One region of the Streptomyces sp. JH34 genome, then DNA from elsewhere that is predicted to be linked to it. Evidence: riboswitches for the same ligand, from Rfam matches in the RefSeq annotation. Region 1 holds a riboswitch; the other holds the start of a gene.
What was found. A riboswitch is a leader RNA that binds a small molecule or an ion and turns the genes downstream of it on or off. The one in region 1 is predicted to bind S-adenosylmethionine.
Positions count from the first base shown of each region.

Region 1 (6,098 bases):
GCTCCAGGGACGCGATGACCTCCGAGAGGGTCGCCCCCTCGGCCGGGACCTCGGCCTGACCGCCCGTGTAGGTGCGGAGGATGGTGGGGATACGGACCTTGACGCTCATGTGGGTGCCTTCCTTCGGTCTCGGGTGGTCAGCTCGCGGCGGCGAGGCCGGCGTCGCGGAACGCGTCCAGGCTGGGCCGGATCGTCGCCGACAGTCCGGTCGTCGGGGCGACCGCGTCGAGCGTCTTCAGGCCGTCTCCGGTGTTCAGGACGACGGTGGTCAGGGACGGGTCGAGCAGACCGGCCTCGATGAGCTTCTTCGTCACACCGACGGTCACCCCGCCCGCGGTCTCCGCGAAGATGCCCTCGGTGCGGGCCAGCAGCTTGATCGCGTCGACGACCTGCTCGTCGTTCACGTCCTCCACGGCGCCGCCGGTGCGCCGGGCGATGTCCAGGACGTACGGGCCGTCGGCCGGGTTGCCGATCGCCAGGGACTTGGCGATGGTGTTCGGCTTCTGCGGGCGCACCACGTCGTGGCCGGCCTTGAAGGCGGTGGAGACCGGGGAGCAGCCCTCGGCCTGGGCGCCGAAGATCTTGTACGGCTTGTCCTCGACGAGGCCGAGCTTGATCAGCTCCTGCAGGCCCTTGTCGATCTTCGTGAGCTGCGAGCCGGACGCGATGGGGATGACGAGCTGGTCGGGCAGCTGCCAGCCGAGCTGTTCACAGATCTCGTACGCCAGGGTCTTGGAACCCTCGCCGTAGTACGGCCGCAGGTTGACGTTGACGAAGCCCCAGCCCTCGCCGAGCGGGTCGCCGATGAGCTCCGAGCAGAAGCGGTTGACGTCGTCGTAGTTGCCCTCGATGCCGACCAGTTCGCCGCCGTACACCGCGGCCATGACGACCTTGCCCTGTTCCAGGTCGTGCGGGATGAACACGCAGGAGCGGAAACCGGCGCGGGCCGCGGCGGCACCCACCGCACCGGCCAGGTTGCCGGTGGAGGAGCAGGAGAGGGTGGTGAACCCGAAGGCACGGGCGGCCTCGACGGCGATGGCGACGACACGGTCCTTGAAGGAGTGCGTCGGGTTGCCGGAGTCGTCCTTGACGTACAGACCGCCGGTCACGCCCAGCTCACGTGCGAGGTTGTCGGCCTTGACCAGCTTCGTGAAGCCGGGGTTGATGTTGGGCTTGTCCGCCACATCGGACGGGACGGGCAGCAGCGGCGCGTAGCGCCAGATGTTGTCCGGGCCCTCGGCGATGCGCTTCTTCAGCTCTTCGGGGGAGCCGCTCGGCAGGTCGTACGCCACTTCGAGCGGCCCGAAACAGGACGCGCAGGCGAAAATGGGGCCGAGCTCGAAACGCTCGCCGCATTCGCGACAGGAAAGTGCTGCGGCGGGACCGAGGTCCACGGCGGAAGAATCGGTGTTCTCTGCAACTGTCTGCACGGCCATGATGGCGGAGGCCCTTTCTCCTCATCTTCCTCACGACGTATTTCGCCGCAAGACGGAATTGGCACCTTCCCCACCGTGACCTCGCGGTCGGCAGGAGGGTTGCCGGGACTTCAACGGGCCGTTCCCTCAGTCCCTCTGGATGAGCGCTATGGCACCGGACCATGGATCCGGGCGTTTATTCGCGGACCGACCCCGACATGCGAGGGTCATCCGCGTTGTTCAAGACTGTAACCGAAGCACTGGACGGTTGAGATAGTCGTCCGAACCGCGAGATGGATCACATACAGGGAGTATCGACCGTGCTGGAAGAGGTGGAACGCTGGCTGAGCAGGCGTTCCTGGTCTGCTGCCGACCGCCCGCTCGACCGCCTCGCGGCCGCCCGGGCGAAGGATCCGCACCGCTCGCGCGTGAGCGTCGTCCTGCCCGCGCTGAACGAGGAGGCGACGGTCGGGGCGATCGTGGCGGAGATCCGCCGCGAGCTGATGGAGAAGGTCCGGCTCGTCGACGAACTGGTGGTGATCGACTCCGGCTCCACCGACGCCACGGCCGAGGTCGCGCGCCGGGCCGGCGCCCGGGTCGTGCACCGGGACTCCGTACTTCCCCGGATACCCGCCCTCCCCGGCAAGGGCGAGGTCCTCTGGAGGTCGCTGCTGGTGACCACCGGGGAGATCGTCTGCTTCGTCGACGCCGACCTCAAGGACTTCTCCGCGGACTTCGTGTCCGGGATCGTCGGCCCGCTGCTGACCGACCCCCAGGTCCAGTTCGTCAAGGCCATGTACGACCGGCCGCTGGGCGACACCGCAGGACAGGGCGGACGGGTGACCGAACTGGTGGCCCGCCCGCTGCTCAACCTGCACTGGCCGCGACTGGCCGGATTCGTCCAGCCGCTCGGCGGCGAGTACGCGGTGCGGCGCTCGCTGCTGGAGCAGCTCCCCTTCCCCGTCGGTTACGGAGTGGAGCTGGGACTGCTCGTCGACGCGCTGCACACGGTCGGCCTGGACGCACTGGCCCAGGTGGACGTCGGCGTGCGCAAGCACCGCCATCAGGACGGCCAGGCCCTCGGCCGGATGGCGGCCACGATCTACCGCACGGCACAGCTGCGGCTCTCCCGCGGACCGCTCGTACGGCCCGAGATCACCCAGTTCGAGCGAGGGCCCGACGGGTTCGTCCCGCGCACCCATGCGGTGGACACCGAGGAACGGCCGCCGATGCGGGACATAGCGGAGTACGCGGCCCGCGACGCGGCGTGACGGTCCCTCGCGCCGGGCTCGGCCCCCGCTCCACGTTTGGAGGGTTCCCGAACGGGCTAGGTTCGGGTACATGGTCTCCGAGCACGCTGCCCAGGTACTCGTCGCGTCCAACCGCGGCCCGGTGTCGTACACACGACGGGACGACGGCACGCTCGACTCGAAACGGGGCGGCGGCGGGCTCGTCTCCGGCCTCAGCGCCGTCGAGGACAAGCTGTGGGTGTGCGCCGCCCTCAGCGACGGAGACCGCGAGGCGGTGCGACACGGGGTGTCCGAGCCCGGTGTCCGGATGCTCGACATCGACGCCGGGGTCCACGCGGACGCCTACAACGGCATCGCCAACTCGGTGCTCTGGTTCGTCCACCACATGATCTACCAGACCCCGGTGGAGCCCGTCTTCGACGCGGAGTTCCGCCGGCAGTGGGCCTCCTACGAGGCGTACAACCAGGCCTTCGCCGAGGCCCTGGCCGAGGAGGCGGGCGAGGGGGCCGCGGTCCTGGTGCAGGACTACCACCTCTCACTGGTCCCCGGCATACTGCGCGAGCTGCGCCCCGACCTGCGGATCGGCCACTTCTCACACACTCCCTGGGCGCCCGTCGACTACTTCCGGCTGCTGCCCGACGACATCGGCGAGCAGCTGCTCAAGGGCATCCTGGGCGCCGACCGCGCCGCGTTCCTGACCCGCCGCTGGGCCGACGCCTTCATCGGCTGCTGCACGGAGATCCTCGGCGGCACCGGCCGCACCCGGATCGGGGTGCACGGACTGGGCGCCGACGCGGACTTCCTGCGCCGCCGCTCGCGCGAGGCGGACGTGGACGAGCGCATGGAGATGCTGCGGGAGCAGGTCGGCGCCGACCGGCGGACGATCGTGCGGGTGGACCGCACGGAACTCTCCAAGAACATCGTCCGCGGGCTGCACGCCTACCGCGCGCTGCTGGAGGAGCGCCCCGAGTGGCGTGAGCGCGTGGTCCACATCGCCTTCGCCTACCCCTCGCGGCAGGACCTCTCGGTCTACCGCGACTACACGGCCGAGGTCCAGCGGGTCGCCGACGGCATCAACGCGGAGTACGGCACGGACGGCTGGACCCCGGTCCTGCTCCGCGTCGACGACGACTTCGCCCGCTCCCTGGCGGCGTACCGGCTGGCGGACGTGGCCCTGGTCAACCCGATCCGTGACGGCATGAACCTGGTCGCCAAGGAGGTCCCGGTCGTCTCGGACGACGGCTGCGCACTCGTGCTGTCCCGCGAGGCGGGCGCGTACGAGGAGCTGGGCGAGGACGCCCTCGTGGTCAACCCGTACGACGTCTCGGCCACGGCGGCGGCGCTGCACGAGGCGCTCACGATGGAGTCCGGCGAGCGGAGCGCCCGCTCGAAGCGCCTGGCCGCCGCATCGACCGCGCTGCCGCCGCAGCAGTGGTTCCTGGACCAGCTGGACGCGCTGAGGGACTGACCCTCACGCGTCGGCGTCGGCCAGCTTCCGCGCGAGCGTTCCGAGCAGCTCGGCCAACGCCGCCGGGCCGGGCAGCAACAGGTCGGCGCGGTCCGCCAGTTCGGGGACCTCGGTGCCACTGCAGACCAGCAGGCCGTTGATCCCCCGGGTGCGGAGCTTCTCCACGGCGGCGTACGCGGCGAGGTCGCCGAGGTCGTCACCGGCGTACAGGACCGTCTCGGCTCCGACCTCCTTGACGTACTCCTCCAGTGCCACGCCCTTGTCCATGCCGGGCGGCCGCAACTCCAGGACCAGCCGGCCCGGTTCGACGATCAGACCGTGGCGGGCGGCCAGGCTGCCCAGCGGGGCGCGCAGGACCTCGAAGGCGGCCTGCGGGTCGGCGGCCCGACGGGTGTGCACGGCGACCGCGCGGTCGCCCTTCTCCTCGATCCAGGTGCCACTGTCGGCACCGGTCTCCCGGAGCACGGCGGGGAGCTCCGCCCGGACGGCCGCCACCCCGGGGTCGGGGTCGGGGGCGTGGACGGCGGCGGTGACGGCGTCCCAGCGTTCGGCTCCGTAGTGGCCGAGGACGACGAGGTGGTCCAGGCCCGCAGCCCCGGCGAAGCCGCCGTACCGCACGGCGGTGCCGGCCGGGCGGCCGGTGATCACCGCGACGGCGGCGACTCGGGGCGCGAGCGCGGACAGGGCCGGGACGACGTCGGGGTGGGCGCGGGACTGCTCCGGGTCCGGGACGATGTCGGCGAGCGTGCCGTCGAAGTCCAGCGCGACGACCGCGCGGGCCGGGCGGGCGAGGAGTGCGGCGAGGCCTTCGCGGCCGGCCTGGGTGGACGGGGTCGGGAGGGAGTGTGCCGGGTTACCCATGCGGGTGAGCGTAGCGGGCGGGCCGCCCCGCCGCCCGGCCTCCGGCCCCTGGGGGAGCATGTCCGCCGCCCGGCCTCCGGCCCGCGGGGCTCATGTCCCCCGCCCGGCTTCCGGCCGGGCGGGGTCGTGCCCGCCGCGCGGCCGGACGCGCTCAGCGGCGGCCGCGCCTCGCCTCGCGGACCCGGCGGAGGCGGTTCACGGTGACCGGGTCCTCCTCCAGCGCACGCCGGTCGTCGAGGAGGGCGTTGAGCAGCTGGTAGTAGCGGACCGGCGAGATCCCCAGCTCCTCCCGGATCGCCCGCTCCTTCGCGCCGGGACCCGGCCAGGACCGCCGCTCCAGGGCCAGCACGGCGCGGTGCCGGTCGGGGAGCGGGTCGGTGGGATCGGCGGCGGTCATATGAACCAACCTACCCAGGTCCGTCGCGGCCACGGACAGCCCCTTACTCCGCGCTCTCCGCCTGCCGGGCCTTGGCCGCGATGTCCACGAGGATGCTCTCCGGGTTGCCGCCGGGCTCGACCGCGGTTCCGATCTTCTCCTTGATCATCTCGCTGGCCTGCGCCCATGACGTCTTGCCGAACGGGTACAGCTGCGAGTTCGGCAGCGCCGAGAGGAACTCGTGCAGCGCCTCGTGCTTGTCGTCGGCCTCCATCGCGGTGGAGGCGCTGCTGGTCACGGGCAGCAGGTCGTACTGGTCGGCGAAGGACAGCACGTTGTCGTCCTGGTAGGCGAAGTCGAGGAACTTGCCCGTCTCCACCCGGTGGCCGTTCTGCTTGAAGCCCATCATCCAGTCGGCGACGCCCATCGAGCCCTTGGTCGGCCCGTCGATCCCGGGGAGCGGGACCATGCCGACCTCGACCCCCTTCTTCTCGGCCTCCTGCATCAGGGTCGGGTGGCCGTTGAGCATGCCCACCTCGCCCTTGGTGAAGGCGTCGAAGGCCGTCGCCCGGTCGAGCTTCCCGGGGGCGACGGGGCCGGTGAGCCCCTTGCCGACGAGGTTGTCCCTCAGCCATTCGAACGTCGCTATGTTGGCTTGGGAGTCGATGGCGTAGTTGCCGACCTCGTCCGTGTAGCCGCCACCCCCGCTGAGCAGCCACATCAGGGTC
Region 1 is NZ_JAJSOO010000001.1:3,271,751-3,277,848, forward strand. Features, by position in the region: gene LWJ43_RS14410 (MoaD/ThiS family protein) at 1-109, opposite strand, end outside; gene thrC (threonine synthase) at 138-1,436, opposite strand; SAM riboswitch class I at 1,455-1,582, opposite strand; gene LWJ43_RS14420 (glucosyl-3-phosphoglycerate synthase) at 1,736-2,686, shown strand; gene LWJ43_RS14425 (alpha,alpha-trehalose-phosphate synthase (UDP-forming)) at 2,757-4,133, shown strand; gene otsB (trehalose-phosphatase) at 4,137-4,994, opposite strand; gene LWJ43_RS14435 (DUF3263 domain-containing protein) at 5,146-5,391, opposite strand; gene LWJ43_RS14440 (ABC transporter substrate-binding protein) at 5,435-6,098, opposite strand, start outside.

Region 2 (6,098 bases), 2.2 Mb from region 1:
AGCTCACCCGGATGGCGTTGAGGGACCTCTCCCCCGGCGCGGCCTCCGGAGCGCCGCACTCGCCCGGGTCCTGCGGCTCACTGCCCAGCAGGGTCCGCACCAGCGGGTGGGCGCAGAACAGTCCGTCGCGCACCCCGATGCCGTACTCGGCGGAGAGCGCGGCGGCGAAGTGCGAGCTGTTCCATCCCTCGACCACGAAGGAGAGGACGCCGACCCTCGGGGCGTCGTCACCGAACAGGGAGAGCACCTTGACCTCGGGGACGTCGGCGAGGCCCTCGCGGACCCGGGTCACCAGCTGCTGCTCCCGGGCGACAAGCCGGTCGAAGCCGGCCTCGGTCAGGGCCTTGCAGGCGGCGGCGATGGAGTAGACGCCGATGACGTTGGGCGATCCGGCCTCGTGCCGGGCCGCGGTGGTGTGCCACTGGACGTCCACACCGCCGTCGGCACGCCGGGCGACCTTGCGGGAGGCTCCGCCGCCCGCGAGGTACGGCTCCGCGTCGACCAGCCAGTCGGCCCGGCCCGCGAGGACACCGGAGCCGAAGGGTGCGTACAGCTTGTGCCCGGAGAAGGCGACCCAGTCGACGTCCAGCGCGGCGATGTCCACCGGGTGGTGGGGCGCCAGCTGCGCGGCGTCGAGCACGATCCGCGCACCGTGCGCATGGGCGGCGGCGGCCAGTTCGCGCACCGGCCACAGCTCACCCGTGACGTTGGACGCGCCGGTGACACAGACCAGCGCGGGACCGTGAGGATCACGGGCGGCGAGGGCCTCCTCCAGCGTGGCGACCGCCTGGTCCGGGGTGCGGGGGGCGTCGAGGTAGGTCACCCGGGCGTCGCGCCAGGGCAGCAGCGACGCGTGGTGCTCGGTCTCGTACACGAACACCTGGCAGTCGGCGGGCAGCGCGGCCGCGAGGAGGTTGAGGGAGTCGGTCGTCGAGCGGGTGAAGACCACCTGGTCGTCCGCACGGCAGCCGAGGAACTCCGCGACGGTCACGCGGCTGCTCTCGAACAGGTCGGTGGAGAGCTGGGAGAGGTATCCGGCACCGCGGTGGACGCTGCCGTAGTACGGGGCATAGGCGGCCACGTCGTCCCACACCCGCTGCAGGGCCGGGGAGCTGGCCGCGTAGTCGAGGGCGGCATAGGTGACGTCTCCGCCCGTCACGAGCGGAACGGTGACATCGGCGCCCAGAACCGGCAGCGGTGCACAAATGGCCTGGTCGGCGGCAGCGGTGGGGACAGACATGGCGAACTCCTGTGAGAGGCAGGCGAAATCCTCGCGCCGGCGATCGGGAAGGTGCGCGGCAACGCGGGGAGAAAGAAGAGAAAAAGGGGTGTGCGGAGGAGGGCTCGAAGCCCTATCGCATTCGCTTGCTCACAAGAGGCTCCCTGGGACCAAGGACCCCAAGGGATGGCGTCCTGGACGCCGAGGGGCCCGCGCTTGCCACAGACCTCGCTGCCTGCGGCCCGGTCTTCACCCGGGGCACCCCGCCACGGACGGAGGGTTGCCGGACAACGGGCCGGGGCCGTAGTCGCTGTCACTCATGACCTGCGCAGCATCTTGCCATATCCCCTGGCACGCGCAAGGCGCGGTCCGCGATCCGGACTGCGCCCAGGTGTCTCCCGCCGGAGCCGGGCCCGATCCCGACGGGGGCCTCAGCGCCCTCTCAGGCGTTGCTGGCCGCCACCCAGCGCTCCAGGGCACGCTTGGCCGCTCCCGAGTCGATCGACGCGGCGGCCCTCTCGATCCCGCCCGCGAGCTGCTCGTTAAGGGTGCCCGCACCCTGGTCCAGCGCGACCAGCGCGGCGGCCGAGTTCAGCAGCACTGCGTCGCGCACCGGGCCGGTCTCACCGTCGAGCAGCCGGCGGGCCACGTCCGCGTTGTACGAGGCGTCCGCCCCGCGCAGCGCCTCGACGGGCACGAGACCGAGGCCGACGTCACGCGGGTCGAACGCCTCCTCGCGGACGCCGCCGTCGCGGACGATCCAGACACGGGAGGTCGCCGTGGTGGTCAGCTCGTCGAGGCCGTCGTCGCCGCGGAAGACGAGCGCCGAGTTCCCCCGGTCGGCCAGTACCCCGGCCACGATGGGCGCCATCTTCGGGTCCGCGACTCCGATGGCCTGGGAACGGACCCGGGCCGGGTTGGTGAGCGGGCCGAGGATGTTGAAGGTGGTCTGCGTGCCGAGTTCCTTGCGCGCCCTGGCCGCGTGCCGCAGGGCGGGGTGGAACTTCACCGCGAAACAGAAGGTGATGCCCGCTTCCTCGGCCACCGCGACGACACGCTGCGGCGTCAGCTCCAGATTGACGCCGAGCTTCTCCAGCACGTCGGAGGCGCCGCTGGCCGAGGACGAGGCCCGGCTCCCGTGCTTGACGACCTTCGCGCCCGTCCCGGCGACGACGATCGCCGACATGGTGGAGATGTTGACCGTCTTGGCCATGTCGCCGCCGGTTCCCACGATGTCCACCGTGCGGCCGGGCACCTCGATGGTGTGGGCGTGCTCGTACATGGCGCGGACCAGACCGGTGACCTCGTCGACGGTCTCACCCTTGGCCCGCAGCGCGATGGCGAAGCCGGCGATCTGCACGTCCGTGGCCTCGCCGCTCATGATGCGGTCCATGGCCCACGCCGTCTGGTCCGTGCCGAGGTCCTCGCCGCGGAGGAGGGGGGTCAGCACGCCGGGCCAGGTGAAGTCCGCCGCGCTGCCGCCGCCGTCCGGGGTCACCACGTTCATGGTCCGCTCCTGGGGTCCACAGCCGGTAGAAGTACGCCTCCACCCTATCCAGCCCCGAGGACAGCGAAGAGCCCCGTCCATCGGATGGACGGGGCTCCCGCTGTGGCGGTCAGCTGAGGTGATCAGTGGTGGCCGTGGCCGCTGGTGATCTCCTTGTACTCCTCGGCGGTGGGCTTGGCGATCTGGTTGTCCTCGCCGTAGTAGCTCTTGCTGAGCCTGGCCCGCACCTTCTGCAGCGCCGAGGGCTTGCGCTCGACACCGTTCTCGTCGACCGTCGGGCCGATCTCGTACGGCTTGTACTGCTCGTGCGCGGTGAGCGTGTGCAGCTGCTCCGGGCTGAGCGGCTCGTGGATCTCGACGAACTCACCGTGCGGCAGGCGCTTGATGGTGCCGGACTCGCGCCCGTGCAGCACCTTCTCCTTGTCGCGGCGCTGGAGGCCGAGGCAGATCCGCCGGGTGACGACGAACGCCAGGACCGGGCCGACGAAGAACGCGATCCGCACGAACCAGCTGATCGCGTTGAGCGACATGTGGAAGTGGGTCGCCCAGATGTCGTTGCCGCCGCCGATCAGCATGACGAAGTAGATCGTCACCCAGGCGACACCCAGACCGGTACGGGTCGGAGCGTTGCGCGGACGGTCCAGGATGTGGTGCTCGCGCTTGTCCCCGGTGATCCAGGACTCGATGAACGGATAGAGCGCGAGAGCCGCCAGGACGACACCGAAGAGGACCAGCGGGATCAGTACGCCGAGGACCAGCGTGTGGCCCCAGAGGTTGATCTCCCAGCCCGGCATCACTCGGACGAAGCCTTCGGCGAAGCCCATGTACCAGTCCGGCTGGGCGCCCGTGGACACCTGGTCGGGACGGTAGGGGCCGAGCGCCCAGATCGGGTTGATCGTGGCGATCGCCGCGATGACCGAGATGAAACCGAAGACCAGGAAGAAGAAACCGCCGGCCTTGGCCATGTACACCGGGAGCAGCGGCATGCCGACGACGTTCTTGTTCGTCTTGCCCGGCCCGGCGAACTGCGTGTGCTTGTGGAAGAACACCAGGATGAGGTGGCCGACCACGAGGCCGAGCATGATGCCCGGCAGCAGCAGGATGTGGATCGAGTAGAACCTCGCGATGATGTCCGTACCGGGGAACTCCCCGCCGAACAGGAACATCGAGATGTACGTACCGACGATCGGCATCGACAGGATGGCGCCCTGGGTGAAGCGCACACCCGTACCGGAGAGCAGGTCGTCCGGGAGCGAGTAACCGGTGAACCCGGTGAACATGCCGAGGACGAACAGCAGGAAGCCGAACAGCCAGTTGATCTCACGCGGCTTGCGGTACGCACCGGTGAAGAACACCCGGAACATGTGCACGAACATGCCGGCGAGGAAGATCACCGCTGCCCAGTGGTGGATCTGCCGGACCAGCAGACCACCGCGGACGTCGAAGCTGATGTCCAGCGTCGAGGCGTAGGCCTCGGACATCCGGATGCCCTGCATCGGCTCGTACGAGCCGTGGTAGACGACCTCGTTCATGCTCGGGTGGAAGAACAGCGTCAGGTACACACCCGTGAGGATGATGATGATGAAGCTGTAGAGGCAGATCTCACCGAGCATGAAGGACCAGTGGTCCGGGAAGATCTTGCGCATGTTGGCCTTGGCCAGGCCGTAGATGCCCAGCCGGCCGTCCGCCCAGTCGGCCACCCGCTCACCGGCGGGCGCCTTGCGCTGTGTTTCCGTCGCAGTACTCATCCGCGCTCCCAGAAGGCAGGACCGACGGGCTCTTCGAAGTCACCGAGCGCCTCGAGGTTGCCCTCGCTGTTCACGCCGATCCGCAGCTGCGGAAGGGCGTGACCGGCCGGACCGAAGATGACGCGGGCGCCGTCGGAGAGGTCGAAGGTGGACTGGTGGCACGGGCAGAGCACGTGATGCGTCTGCTGCTCGTACAGGCTGATCGGGCAGCCGACGTGGGTGCAGATCTTGGAGAAGGCGACGATTCCCTCGTGCGCCCACTCGCGCTCACGCTTGTCCTTGATGTTGTCCGGCTCGATGCGGATGATCATCAGGGCGGCCTTGGCGATCTGCGTCTGGAAGTCGTGCGCGTCCTCCTCCAGGCCCTCGGGCATGGCGAAGGTCAGCGAACCGACGACGACGTCCTCGGGACGCAGCGGCTCCATGGTGTTCATGTTGACGAGCTGCTTGCCCTTGGCCCACAGCGTCTTGCGGAGCTTCTTCTCCGGCAGCGGACCGAGGTCGCGCAGCAGCACCACACCGGAGAGCGGCACCAGGGCCAGCGCGCCGAACATAGTGTTGCGGATCAGCTTGCGCCGTCCGAGCGCGGACTCCTGGGCACCGGCCGCGAAGTCGGCCATGACCTTGGCCTTGACCTCGGGCGTCGCCTCGATGGCGTGCCGGTCGTCGGCGACCTCCACGTCGGACATCAGGGTGCGCGCCCAGTGGACGGCGCCCGCGCCGATGAGGAAGAGCGCCAGGCCCAGGGTCAGCCCCAGGGAGAAGTTCAGCGCGCTCACATGGCCGAACGGCCAGATGTAGACGATCTGGTCGACCGGGAAGATGACGTACGAGGCGATGAAGCCGACCGTCGCCAGCATGGACAGCGTGAACATGAGCGCGACGGCCCGCTCGGAGCGGTTCGCGGCGCGTTCGTCGATGTCCTGGATGCGCGGCTTGTGGGCCGGCAGCCCCGGGTCGGCGAACGGGTCGCCCGCACCCTCTACCGCGCCGTGCGCGGTGCCCTGCTCTACCGGCAGGTTCTCTTCTGGAATCTGTTGGCTACTCATGACTTCTTGGCCTTAGCGGTGTGGGCCGCGACCCATACGGCGATGGCGATCAGGCCGCCCAGGCCGAAGATCCAGCCGAAGAGACCTTCACTGACGGGACCGAGGCCACCGAGCGAGAGCCCGCCGGGGGACTCGGACTCACTACCGTTGACGGTCTTGATGTACGCGATGATGTCTTTCTTCTCCTGCTCCGGCATGGTCGTGTCCGGGAAGGAGGGCATGCTCTGCGGGCCGGTCTGCATGGCCTCGTAGATGTGCTTCGCGCTCACGCCTTCGAGGCTCGGGGCGTACTTGCCCTTGGTCAGGGCACCGCCCTGACCGGTGAAGTTGTGGCACTGCGCGCAGTTCGTGCGGAACAGGTCACCGCCCTTGGCCACGTCGGCGCCCGAGGGGTCGACCTGGCTCTTGGTGGGCGTGATCGGACCGGCGCCCAGGGACGCGACGTATGCCGCGAGCTGGTCGATCTCGGCCTGGTTGTAGATGACCTTCTTCTTCGGGACCTGGGCACCCGGCTGCTGAGCCGGCATGCGTCCGGTACCGACCTGGAAGTCGACGGCGGCGGAGCCGACGCCCAC
Region 2 is NZ_JAJSOO010000001.1:5,474,990-5,481,087, reverse strand. Features, by position in the region: gene LWJ43_RS24585 (aminotransferase class V-fold PLP-dependent enzyme) at 1-1,240, opposite strand, end outside; SAM riboswitch class IV at 1,427-1,544, opposite strand; gene trpD (anthranilate phosphoribosyltransferase) at 1,662-2,726, opposite strand; gene qcrB (cytochrome bc1 complex cytochrome b subunit) at 2,849-4,474, opposite strand; gene qcrA (cytochrome bc1 complex Rieske iron-sulfur subunit) at 4,471-5,523, opposite strand; gene qcrC (cytochrome bc1 complex diheme cytochrome c subunit) at 5,520-6,098, opposite strand, start outside.
Region 2: linked by a shared signal. The riboswitch ahead of LWJ43_RS24585 (aminotransferase class V-fold PLP-dependent enzyme) and the one ahead of thrC (threonine synthase) in region 1 are both predicted to bind S-adenosylmethionine.